3 regions of the Lysinibacillus sp. GW821-FHT14F06 genome follow, and region 2 is predicted to be linked to each of the others. Evidence: riboswitches for the same ligand, from Rfam matches in the RefSeq annotation. Region 2 holds a riboswitch; each other region holds the start of a gene.
The links. Region 2 has a riboswitch for S-adenosylmethionine ahead of AC1RNS_RS11940 (MetQ/NlpA family ABC transporter substrate-binding protein). Riboswitches for the same ligand answer to the same signal wherever they lie in the genome.

Region 1 (4,292 bases), on a different contig from region 2:
TAGGCATATTAGGGAATTGAGCCTTAGGTAATAATACTAAATTTCGCATCATTTGCTGCAGCTCTCGATACCATTTCACTGAAACAACTGTCATAAAAGGAATCTCATCCTTCATCTCTTCTCTACCTTCTACACTACGGGTCAATTTTTCAAATGTAATTTCATGTGTTATTTTAACATTAGCTGTTAGAGCACTTAAACTTGTTAAAGCATTTGATAGTTTACCTGGTAACAACTTCAATTGAAGCCATGGTGAGGTTAAAATAATGCCTGCACATTCATATTTTTTCTTCTGCATAGTATGTAGTAATAATGTTGCACCAAGACCATGTCCTATTAAAAACACTGGTAAGTTATACGAAAAAGCATTCTCCATTAAATGTCTTGTATACTTATTGTATTCTTTAATATCTTCATCATGGACACGCGAAAATCTTGCATTGACACCATGATTAGGCAAATCCCCCATGACTATGTGGAAGCCTTCCAATCTAAGTTTTTCTATCAGCCATGCATACCAGCGGTGATTTTCATATGCACCATGAAGAATAGCAACCACAGCCTTTGCTTGTCCATCAGCTTCCCATTTCCACATTTACATAGTCCTCCTAAAAAATAATTACACATTGATTATAAGTGAAATATCTAACTTCATTAATTTTATATTTCCATCAAGTTGCGTATTTGATACGATAATATTACATCATAGAAAGAAAAGAGGCGATTCTCATGATCTATCCATTTAAAGGTAAAACACCAACAATCGATCCATCCGTTTTTATAGCTGATTATGCTACCGTTACTGGTGACGTTACAATAGGGGCTGAAACAACTATTTGGTTTAACACTGTTATTCGTGGTGATGTGTCACCAACTATTATTGGTAAACGAGTAAGTATTCAAGACCTTTGTTGCTTACACCAAAGCCCGAAATACCCGCTGATTATTGAAGATGAAGTAACAGTGGGACATCAGGTAACTTTACATAGCTGTACGATTCGCAAAAATGCCTTAATAGGTATGGGTTCGATAATATTAGACGGAGCAGAGATTGGAGAGGGTGCATTCATAGGAGCTGGCAGTCTAGTACCTCCGGGTAAGGTCATTCCACCGAATAGCTTAGCATTAGGTCGTCCGGCTAAGGTTGTTCGTGAATTAAATGCTGAAGATAAAGAAGATATGGAACGTATCGTCCGTGAGTATGCAGAAAAAGGACAATATTATAAATCTCTTCAAGCAAACAATAAATAAAACTAAACAAAGCAGCCCATATCATTTCGGGGCTTCTTTTTTATATTAAGAAAAGGGCTATGTAAATAAACTAGCCCCTTCCTAAATTAATACTTTCATATAATTTATAATTCACTTTAACACTTTAGCGGGATAGCTTATTAACGTACTCTTTCTCTTAAAGCATCTGCTTTATCTGTTTGCTCCCAAGGTACATTTAAGTCAGTACGACCGAAGTGTCCATATGCAGCAGTTTGCTTATAGATAGGGCGACGTAAATCAAGCATTTTAATAATCCCTGCTGGACGTAAGTCAAATAGCTCACGTACCCACTCGACTATCTCGCTTTCTTTCACTTTTCCAGTGCCAAATGTATCAACAGCAATGGATACTGGCTGAGCAACGCCAATTGCATAAGCTAATTGTACTTCAGCACGTTCTGCTAAACCTGCTGCTACAATGTTTTTGGCTACATAGCGTGCTGCATATGCTGCAGAACGGTCAACCTTTGTGGCATCCTTTCCAGAGAACGCACCACCGCCATGACGCGCATAGCCACCGTATGTATCCACGATGATTTTGCGCCCAGTTAGGCCTGCATCACCTTTCGGACCACCGATGACGAAACGACCAGTAGGGTTAATGAAATATTTAGTATTTGCATCTAGTAATTCACTTGGAACAACTGGTGCAATTACGAACTGTTTTAAATCTGCCTGAATTTGTTCGAGTGTTGCCTCTTCATCATGTTGTGTTGAAATGACAATCGTATCTACTCGTACTGGGATATTGTTTTCATCATATTCAATCGTCACTTGCGTTTTACCATCAGGACGTAAATACGCTAGTTCTCCAGATTTACGAGCTTCTGTTAAACGACGTGCTAATTTATGCGCTAGACTAATTGGTAGTGGCATAAGCTCAGGCGTTTCGTTACATGCATAACCAAACATTAAGCCTTGGTCACCTGCACCAATCGCTTCAATGTCAGCGTCTGTCATAGAGCCTTCACGAGCCTCTAGTGCTTGGTCAACTCCCTGTGCAATATCTGGTGATTGCTCACCAATAGCTACAAGCACTGCAAGGTTTTCTGCGTCAAAGCCATATTTCCCTCGTGTATATCCGATTTCCGCTACAGTATCTCGGACAATACCTTTAATATCTACATAGGTAGAAGTCGTAATTTCTCCTGCTACTAATACTAATCCTGTTGTTACTGTTGTTTCACACGCTACACGTGCATTTGGATCTTCTGCTAAAATGGCATCTAAAATGGCATCCGAAATTTGGTCACAAATTTTGTCTGGATGTCCTTCTGTCACGCTCTCTGATGTAAACAGTCGACGGTTTGTCATTTGGTTTTCCTCCTATTACTCTTACAAAAAGTATTTGTGAATGAATACGGTACTCATTACCCATGTCAAGTCCGCTCCTAAGGATTGAACTCTCAAGCCGTTACTGCTGTCGCTCCACTTTCGTACAAAAAACAGCTGATGCTTTTAACACGAGGATTTCGAAAGATCCGTCATTATAATAAGGAAAGAACTACATATACTTACCTTTGTATTTGTTTTTAACAAAAAAAAAGCCTTTTCTCACGCTTACTAACATGAGGAAAGGAATAATGACTTCGTAACCTTTCACTCTTATCGTTCAAGGGGTTTCCCTTGCATCAGGTTGGCACCAACGCATGTCGTGAAATAGTTCATGCAGGTTGCCGGGTTTCACAGGGCCTGACCCTCCACCAGCTCGGGATAAGAGTATCCGTTCAATATCTCATATTACGTAAAAGGTCGAACGTTGTCAAATATTTTTTGCTGTATTATTGTTAAGGTATGAGAGAAATTTTATGACCACAATATGATTGACACTTGGATGATGCTGTAAATGGAAGCAAAATAATCCCTATTACTACCTTATATCCTGTGTTAACATAAAAGTGACCTAGTGTCTTCATACATATAGCATAATTCTTATGACACAGAAGCCAACACCCTCTACATGCGGGAAGATGAAATCAGGTTTTACTCCTTCAAAACTCGAGTTAATAACCTTCCATCTTGTGCGAACCTCATGTTGGTCAAAGGCTATCAAACGCGGTTATGCTCTGGTGAATGAATGATGACATCTCTCATTATAAATTTACTTTTTGTCGTTTTCTTGAAAAGTAATAAAATCTCAAAAATAATTTCTGAATTAGTATAGATTATTTAAGCAATTGTGTTATACTATTTTTGAAATTAAGAAATTCTCCCTCAAACTCAAGGGAATACTATAAAAAAGGATGGTATTTAATCGATGAATTCAGTAGAAATTGCAAACGAACTGAAGGAATTATTAAGCGGCGGTAACATTAATGTTCAACTTTCAGTACCACAATTAGCTGAAAAGGCTACATCTCGTGGTGAAGCTATGTTAACAGTAGATGGCGCAGTTCGTGCAGAAACTGGCAAATACACTGGTCGTTCACCTAAAGATAAATATACGGTAGAAGAAGAAAGCACAAAGGATAAAATTGACTGGGGCAAAGTAAACCAACCAATTTCTTCTGAAGTGTTCGATAACTTATATGTAAAAGTAGTAAAATATTTAAAAGAACGTGACGAATTATTTGTATTTAAGGGCTTTGCTGGTGCCGATAAAGATTCACAGCTTAGCATCCAAGTCATCAATGAATACGCTTGGCACAATCTTTTTGCTCATCAATTATTTATCCGTCCAACAGAAGAAGAGTTAGCTTCTCATGTTGCTGACTTCACAGTTATCTCAGCTCCTAACTTTAAAGCAGACCCTGCTGTGGATGGTACAGCTTCTGAAACATTCATCATTGTATCTCTTGAAAAGAAAGTCATCCTAATCGGCGGAACTGAATATGCTGGTGAAATCAAAAAATCAATTTTCGGTATTATGAACTACCTATTACCACAACAAGGCATCCTTTCTATGCACTGTTCAGCAAACGTTGGTGAAGCTGGAGATGTGGCATTATTCTTCGGTTTATCTGGTACTGGTAAAACGACTTTATCAGCTGATCCTGATCGTAAGCTTATCGGTGACGATGA
Region 2 (4,292 bases):
TCCGACCATTTGGAAGGTTTCGATAATTGATTTCCCAATAACATCTGACCAATCTGTAAAGAAGCTTTGAATACTATCCATTTTGGTCGCCTCCTAATTCTTCTACGGCTACGCCATTTTCTGTGAAATACGTTAATGCCTTTTGTACAATATGCGTTTCACCATTTAAATGAACGACGATATTTCCGACGATGCCATTTTTTAATTCAATAATATTGGCAGTTAAAATATTTGGCTGAACATCGTAAACTTTGCTGACCTCTGCCAATAACGGTTTTCCAGTACTTTCGCCGAGAAATGTTAGACGAATAACACTCCCTGAAACATTGAGCTGCTGAATAAGGGAAAGAGATAGATTGCGCTGTGAAATCGTGCTCAAGAACTTTCTCGTTGTTGGATGCTGTGGCTTCGCAAAAAGATCAATAGCTGAACCATATTCCACAACTTTCCCTGCTTCAAGAACAGATACGTCATCGCAGATTTTTTGTATGACATTCATTTCATGCGTAATAAGTAATATAGTAATGCCCAGCTCACGATTAATTTTCAATAGTAGTTCAAGAATGGCTTCTGTTGTTTCTGGATCAAGTGCACTAGTCGCTTCATCACTTAGTAAGATTTCAGGTTCTTGTGCCAACGCACGTGCAATAGCAACACGTTGTTTTTGACCACCTGAAAGCTGACTTGGAAAGCTCTCTAATTTTTCTGTTAAGCCAACAATTTCAGCATATTTCGCCACACGATTTTTCACTTCGGTATCGTTATAGCCAAGTAGCTTTAATGGGACAGCTATATTGTTATAAACGGTTGCTGTTTTTAAGAGATTAAAATGCTGAAAAATCATCCCGATTTTTTGACGAGTCTTACGAAGATCATTAAGGGAAAGGGAAGTAATATCCACATTGTTGATCCAAACTTTTCCTGCAGTTGGGCGTTCCAATAGGTTAACACAGCGAATAAGTGTGCTTTTACCTGCACCACTATAGCCAATGACTCCATGAATTTCACCTTTTTTAACATGAAGGTTAATCCCATCAACTGCTCTGACAATACCTTTTTTTGTTTTAAATTCTTTGGATATATTTTTTAACCGAATCATATGGATGTCTCCTTTCTAAAAAGCAAGAATCTGCTCGCTTTCCCAGAGGAGTCTCGCAGATTCTCTATTTTATCCTGCATTTAAACTAATAATCTGTGGAAAATCCCTGCTGATTAAAGTTTCACTACTGTTTACCAGCTTGCAATGACAGATCCTTTAAATTCATCTTCAATAAATTTACGTACTTCATCAGATTGATAAGCTTCAACGAATTTTTTAATGGTTGGATCGTTCTCATTTTCGGCACGTACTACAATATAGTTTACATAAGGAGAGTCAGTAGATTCTAAAAGGATAGAATCCTCTTTAGGATTAATGCCAGCCTCAAGCGCAAAGTTTGTATTAATAGCCGCTACATCAACCTCACTAAGCTGCTTTGGAATTTGTGCAGCCTCTAACTCTATGAATTTTAAATTTTTCTTGTTTTCCTCAACATCACGGATAGACGCTGTTAGGCCAGCACCTTCTTTTAATTTAATAAAGCCAGCCTCTTGCAGGACGAACAGCGCACGAGCACCGTTTGTTGGATCATTTGGTAAACCAAATGTTGCACCGTCCGGTATTTCATCAAAAGATTTATATTTTTCAGAGTAAACACCCATTGGATTCAGAATAGTTTTTCCTACTGGTACTAAGTCTGTATCATGATCTTTATTAAATGTATCTAAGAAAGGCTTGTGCTGATAGCTGTTTGCATCAAGATCACCTTCAGCTAATGAAGTATTAGGCAAAACATAGTCAGAGAAGGATTTAAGCTCTACTTCCAAGCCTTTTTCCTTTGCCACTTTAGCTGCAATCTCTGCAATTTGTTCATGTGGACCAGAAGTGACACCTACTACGATCTTATTTTCATCAATAGCCTTACCTTGATCGCCTTTACTATCTTCTTTTGTACCACAGCCTACTAATGCTGCTGCTAATGTAAAACCTGCTAAGCCTAATAAAAATTTGTTTCGTTTCTTCATGAAAATGACCTCCAAAGTTTGTTGTATCGATTTTTAAAAATAAAAAAACTCTCTTATAAACTAAGAGAGGCTCATGAAAAAACGTCCTCTCTTATCTATCAAACGATGATCGTTTGCAGGATTTAGCACCTTCCTTTAAAAAGGAGGTTGCCGAGCTTCATAGGGCCAGTCCCTCAGCTACTCTTGATAAGAGATATATAGTATTTTTATAAATCCGATAGAACTAATATAAATTATAGGTTATTATTAGTCAATAAATATTTTAATTTTTTATTTAATTTTGATTTAATGGATGTTTGTATGTCCGCTGAATCAGGTAAAGCCCCAGAGGATGTCATGAATTTTATAGAGGAACTTATCAAGTGAGCTATATTTGGTAACGATAATAAATGTATAAGCAAAAAGAGGTGTATAGATGTCTATAAGAGTAAATTATGGAGTTGGAGCATTTGGAAAAGTGATTAGTGCTCGTATTTTAATGGGAACTGATATTATCGAGGGTATAGAGGCTATCTGTCAAGAGAACGATATTGAGTCGGCTACCCTTGTTAGCTGTATTGGCAGTTTTCAAAAAAGTAGTTTTGTTTATTTAGTACCGGATGAGACATCTAAAATCAATGTCCGTTTCTGTGAAGTGGTTAAAAAAGAGGGCCCGCTTGAATTTATTCAAGGTGCTGGTGTTGTGTGTAAACGTGATGGGGAATATGAGACACATCTTCATGGATCAATGAGTGATCAATGGGGCCAAGTATCGGGAGGACATTTGGTGAAGGGGGGGAATATTGTGATTACAGCCGATATCGTTTTAGCAGAGGTACAGGGCATTCAGCATATTCGCCAATTTGATGATGAAACAGGACATGTTCAATTTTATCCCTTAGAAAAAGACTTACAGAGTCCAAGAAAGATTGAGAAATGAAAAAACTGTTCTATGGCATTGCTGTAGAACAGTTTTTTTAATTTGATTATATCAATTATTCCTCGGCATAATTGCGTCCAGAATCGGCTTTGTGCTAAGGCCAGCGTGATGCAGGCAGTTAGCCGTTATCGCATGGATGCGATACATCCTTTATTAACTCCTTTTCGATTCTGTGACATCCGCCAGAGGCTTTGGGCCAACAGATGTTTTTTGTGCGAAAGCATAGTGCTAACGCAGCGGCAGCAACATGATGTTGGTCTCAAGTCGTGTGTTGTTGCTGCTGTCGCTTCGCTTTCGCACAGATAAAACCGTGTTGCTGTCGCTTCGCTTTCGCACAGATAAATTGCCATAGGACGTGGAGTTCTTAGACTGAGTTCCTCTATTTCAGCGGGTGTTTGGACACCTCTGAAAAGTAGCTTAAATTCGCATTCATCTCACCACCTATAGAGGTGGGAGACTTCTACTGAAAGAAGTTAAATAAATTTAATTGTTCGATTCGATTTATGGCTTCACGTAAACGCTCTTCGCTTACAAGTAAGCCAACGCGGACATAGCCCTCACCATATTGTCCAAAGCCATTTCCTGCTGCTACAGCAATATCTGCCTTGTCGAGTAAGAGATCTGCAAATTGTTCACTTGTATAGCCTACTGGAACGGGGAGCCATGCAAAAAAAGAGCCCTTAGGTGCAGTTACATGCCAGCCAATACGCTGAGCCTCTTCGATTAGGACATTTCGTCGACGTTCATAAGTGGCTCTGAGCTCGTCTGCACATTCCTGTGATGCTGAGAGTGCAATCGCCGCTGCTTGTTGTACAGCAGGGAATTGACTGCAAAAAAGGTGATCTTGTATTAGATTGATAGCAGCAATAATATCAGCATTCCCAACTGCAAAGCCAATGCGCCACCCTGCCATATTGTATGTTTTGGATAGTGTATACATTTCAATTCCAACATCTTTAGCACCATCTGCCTGTAGGAAGCTAACAGGTTTGTTTCCATCAAATCCAATTGCCCCATAGGCAAAATCATGTGAAACGATGATATTATGCTCTTTTGCAAAGCGAACGGTTTCCTCGAAAAATTCATTTGTTGCAGTACCACCAGTTGGATTATTAGGGTAATTCAGATATAGAAGTTTCGCCTGTTCTTTTATACTATCAGATAAAGCTGTGTAATCGGGAAGGAAGCTATTCTCTGCAAAAAGTGGCAGTACTTCAACATTTACATCCCCTAATACAACCCCTGATAAGTAATCAGGATAGCCAGGATCGGGTAATAGCATTGTATCCCCAGGATTTAATATAGCTAA
Region 3 (4,292 bases), on a different contig from region 2:
ATTCGCTGAAGTTGTTCTTGTAAGCACTCATTTTTCACTAATGAAACCCTGTCTCCATGATGGAAATTTTAAATGAAATCCACGCTTTTTGGCTTTTTCATTGGATGCTCCTCTTTCCCATGGTATTTTTCCACTAAGATATTTGGGAGGCAATGCTCTTAGCTGTTCCGCATAAAATCTACCCCATATACTATTTTTAGCAGGTTTATCATCTACTATATTGTATACTCCTTTTTCCCATGCAATAGCCTTTATGGTTGCTGCTACTGCATCTTCAATATGGATAAAAGAGGTGATTCCATCATTTACAGTTATTTCATTGTTAAGATATTGTTGTGCAATTAAGCCTTGAGAAGCATACCATGTACCTGGTCCATAAAGAGCTCCATACCTTAAAATCACTGAGTTTTGAATTTCCTGGATAGCATTCTCTAAAGCCACTATTCCGTCTACCGTTGTTTTTCGTTTACCTGCTGCATTAGTATCCAAAGGTGTCTCTTCAAATGCAATCATGTCACCTGGTTCATATGCCCAAGCAATACTTTGAGCAATTATTCTTTTCACATTATTTTTTTTAGCAGCATCTACTAAATATCGAGTTCCAATTGTTCTTACTTTTGCATTATCCTCAACACTTCCATGCTGAAGTGCCGTAACCTGATGGATAATCATATCTGGTTGAAAATCTTGTAGGATTGTCTCAACATCCTCCCTTTCAAGTATATTTCCAACATAAGCTGTGGCACCTAACGTCTGTAATATATCTACTTTTGCAGTACTGGTTGTCATTCCTCCAACTTTATAGCCATCTTCAACTAAAGCTTTAATAAGTTTTTTTCCAATTACACCAGTTGCACCCGTTACCAAAATTCTCATATTTTGCCCATCCTTTTCATGTTGCTTTCAACAATATCATTGTATGGTTGTTACTTACTCTATACAATAACTATAAAATGAATCTGTACCGGTAAAGGGGTATGTAAATGTTGAAATATCAACAAATTATTACAGATATACTTAACGAAATTGAGCAAGGTATTTTAACACAAGGAGCAAAACTACCTTCTATCCGCGAACTAAAAAACCGATATTTCTGCAGTTCAGAAACCGTGTTAAAAGCATTAAATGAATTAAAATATCAGCATAGAATTTTTTCCATCCCAAAGAGTGGTTTCTATGTACTGTCTACAGCAAATTACGAAAGTGCTGTGAATACAGATTTAATTGATTTTGCTACGGCAATACCCGAAAAAACAATGTTTCCTTATACGGAATTTCAACATTGTTTGAACCAGGCCATTGAAGTTCATCATGATGGCCTTTTCTCTTACGGAATGACTTTTCATGGATTAGACTCCTTAATCTTAGAGATAAAAAAATTACTAGAGCAATATCAGGTGTTTACTAAAAAAGAAGATATTGTGATTACAACTGGCACTCAGCAGGCTCTATACATATTGACAGTAATGCCTTTCCCAAACGAAGGGGATACTATTGTAGTCGAGCAACCTACCTACCACCTGTTTAATCGTTTACTGGAAACAACTGGTATTAAATATATTGGCATTAAGCGTGATGCAAACGGGATAAATCTACAGCAATTAGAAAAAATTTTTTCTGAACATCGTGTAAAATTTTTCTATACTATGCCACGGTTCCATAATCCTTTAGGAACTTCTTTTAGTAAAAAAGACAAATTAAATATATTAGCTCTAGCAAATAAATATAATGTCTATATTGTTGAGGATGATTATGTAGCTGATTTTGATTTAAATACCAAAGCAGATCCTATGTTTGCCTATGATATATGTAATCGTGTTATTTATCTAAAAAGCTTTTCAAAGATTATCTTCCCTGGATTGCGCGTTGGGGCTACCGTACTTCCTAGTCTAATTTCTAAACATTTCCTAGCTTTAAAAAGAGTGGTTGATTATGATACTAGCCTTATAACACAGGGAGCATTGGACCTTTATTTAAAAAGTGGAATGTTTCATTCCCATAGTAGGATGCTGGCCAAAAAGTATGCAGAGAAATCAACTATTTTACATGAGGAGGTACAATATCTAGCCAACTCTTCAATTATTGACTATACACGACCACACTCGCTCGATACTAAGCTCCACATTGTTTTACCACCCAGAATAAATATAGATACTTTAATTCAACATTTACGCATTAAAGATGTGCATATTAAAGCTATTGACGAAAATTACTTAACTAATTTTCACAAGGAAAATATACTCAAAATCGATGCAAGAAATACAAATCTATTCTTGATTGCACAAGGTGTTCAAAAAATATTTACGGCTGTAACAGAGATAATATAGTAGTATTAAATCTTAACCATGTATCCCTATCAAACTTGTAAACTATAAATAAATATGCTAATGTATTTGTAATCGTTATTTCCGAAAATTTTTATATTGCATTTCTTATCAAGAGAGACGGAGGGATTGGCCCTATGAAGTCTCAGCAACCAGCCTATAGGTATGGTGCTAACTCCAATTGGCAAAATATTGCCTTGAAGATGAGAAGACTAACATCAGTTGCTTTGCACAAGAGTCCTCTTCTCCAAGGAGGGCTCTTTTTTATGGTTGTGATCTTAACAAGAAGGACAAGCAGGGAATAACTCATACTATTAATAGAAAGCAGGTAAATACGATGACGAATGAACTTTTACATGCAGTGCAGCTATTGAAATCAAAAAAATGGGTGGATTTAACACATACATTTGGACCAAATTCACCACACTTCTTTATGTTTGAGGACGCAAAGTTTGAAACATTATTTTCTCATGATGATGGCTTTTTTGCGCAGCAATTCTCTTTTCCAGGACAATATGGAACACATATCGATCCACCTATCCACTTTGTAAGGGACACTCGTTTTTTAGAAGAATTGGATTTAAAAGAATTAGTACTACCATTAATCGTGATTGATAAATCGAAGGAAGCCGAACAAAATAATGATTTTACATTAACTGTTCAGGATATTCTTGACTTTGAGGCTGAGCATGGGGAAATTGAAGCAGGTACATTTGTTGCTCTACGTACTGATTGGAGTAAGCGCTGGCCAAATAAGGATGCATTCAATAATAAGGATGCTGAGGGTCATAATCATATACCAGGCTGGGGATTAGAGGCATTACAATTTTTATTCAAAGAACGAAAGGTTAGTGCTATTGGTCACGAGACTTTCGACACTGACTCAGCAGCAGATTTTCGCAAGAATGGTAAGTTAGACGGTGAATATTTTGTACTTGAGCAAGATACTTATCAAATTGAGCTATTAACAAATTTAGATCAGCTACCACCAAAAGGGGCTGTCATTTTCAATATAGTACCGAAACCAGAAAAAGCATCTGGATTCCCTGTTCGTTCATTTGCCATCTTACCTTAAAAATAAATAAGGGTCTCATTCATTTAGAAGAATCAGACCCTTATTTATTTCTTTTTTTGAAAAAATAATAAATGACCAACATTATTATGATGAATACTGCGATAAGATAAATACTGTAGTGAGATAAATAAAATCCTACATAGCGCCATTTCTCACCCAGTACTTTTCCTAATGTAATAAAAGTAAATGTCCAAATAAACGCTCCTGCATAAGCAAAAATGGCAAATTTTCTATATGGATAGTTATTAATTGCTGCAATATATGCGGTAAGATGGCGTACACCTGGAATAAAATAACCTATCAGTAATAAGACAGGCCCTATTTTCGTAAACAATTTTTTAGTAAAATCAATTTTTTGTTTAGTAATATGAATCTTTGGTCCATATTTATGCAATAAAGGTAGCCCGAATCGATACCCTATATAATAACTTAAGGTAATGCCACCAATTGCGCCTATGGTTGCGCTAAGTAATGCTGGAACATGTGCTAGTGTTTCTCGATATACGCTATATCCTACATATGTTAAAAATATTTCATCAGGAATAGGCAACCCAACAATCCCTCCAACTAGGATAAGAATAATGCCAAAATACCCGTAATGTTCAATAAGAGATTGCACATGATGCGCCATAAATTCATCCCACCTATAGCATTATAATCATTTTTTATCGTTAGCTTTATCATACTCAATGTAGTTAACTTTATGAGCACTGTAGCCTCAATCATTTTTTCCTTTGACACCCCTCTAAATTTACTAAAAATATTAGCTTTCAAAAATGACTTACTTAAATTATTTTTAGCTCCTGTAAAGCATGATATATGCCGCCTTCAATGGATTTTTTCGTTATATAATCAGCACTACTTTTCAAAGCCTCACTTCCATTCCCCATTGC

Region 1: another riboswitch for S-adenosylmethionine. It lies ahead of metK (methionine adenosyltransferase); the one in region 2 lies ahead of AC1RNS_RS11940 (MetQ/NlpA family ABC transporter substrate-binding protein).
Region 3: another riboswitch for S-adenosylmethionine. It lies ahead of AC1RNS_RS18050 (cyclase family protein); the one in region 2 lies ahead of AC1RNS_RS11940 (MetQ/NlpA family ABC transporter substrate-binding protein).

What each region holds. Positions count from the first base shown of each region.
Region 1 is NZ_JBXAPF010000049.1:4,712-9,003, reverse strand. It holds gene AC1RNS_RS25060 (alpha/beta hydrolase) at 1-595, opposite strand, end outside; gene AC1RNS_RS25055 (gamma carbonic anhydrase) at 730-1,251, shown strand; gene metK (methionine adenosyltransferase) at 1,392-2,585, opposite strand; SAM riboswitch class I at 2,874-2,991, opposite strand; gene pckA (phosphoenolpyruvate carboxykinase (ATP)) at 3,529-4,292, shown strand, end outside.
Region 2 is NZ_JBXAPF010000011.1:34,429-38,720, reverse strand. It holds gene AC1RNS_RS11950 (methionine ABC transporter permease) at 1-81, opposite strand, end outside; gene AC1RNS_RS11945 (methionine ABC transporter ATP-binding protein) at 74-1,099, opposite strand; gene AC1RNS_RS11940 (MetQ/NlpA family ABC transporter substrate-binding protein) at 1,231-2,064, opposite strand; SAM riboswitch class I at 2,153-2,257, opposite strand; gene AC1RNS_RS11935 (PPC domain-containing DNA-binding protein) at 2,480-2,983, shown strand; gene AC1RNS_RS11930 (pyridoxal phosphate-dependent aminotransferase) at 3,444-4,292, opposite strand, start outside.
Region 3 is NZ_JBXAPF010000022.1:43,336-47,627, reverse strand. It holds gene AC1RNS_RS18060 (NAD-dependent epimerase/dehydratase family protein) at 28-876, opposite strand; gene AC1RNS_RS18055 (aminotransferase-like domain-containing protein) at 984-2,327, shown strand; SAM riboswitch class I at 2,430-2,534, shown strand; gene AC1RNS_RS18050 (cyclase family protein) at 2,662-3,399, shown strand; gene AC1RNS_RS18045 (DedA family protein) at 3,440-4,030, opposite strand; gene AC1RNS_RS18040 (Cof-type HAD-IIB family hydrolase) at 4,185-4,292, opposite strand, start outside.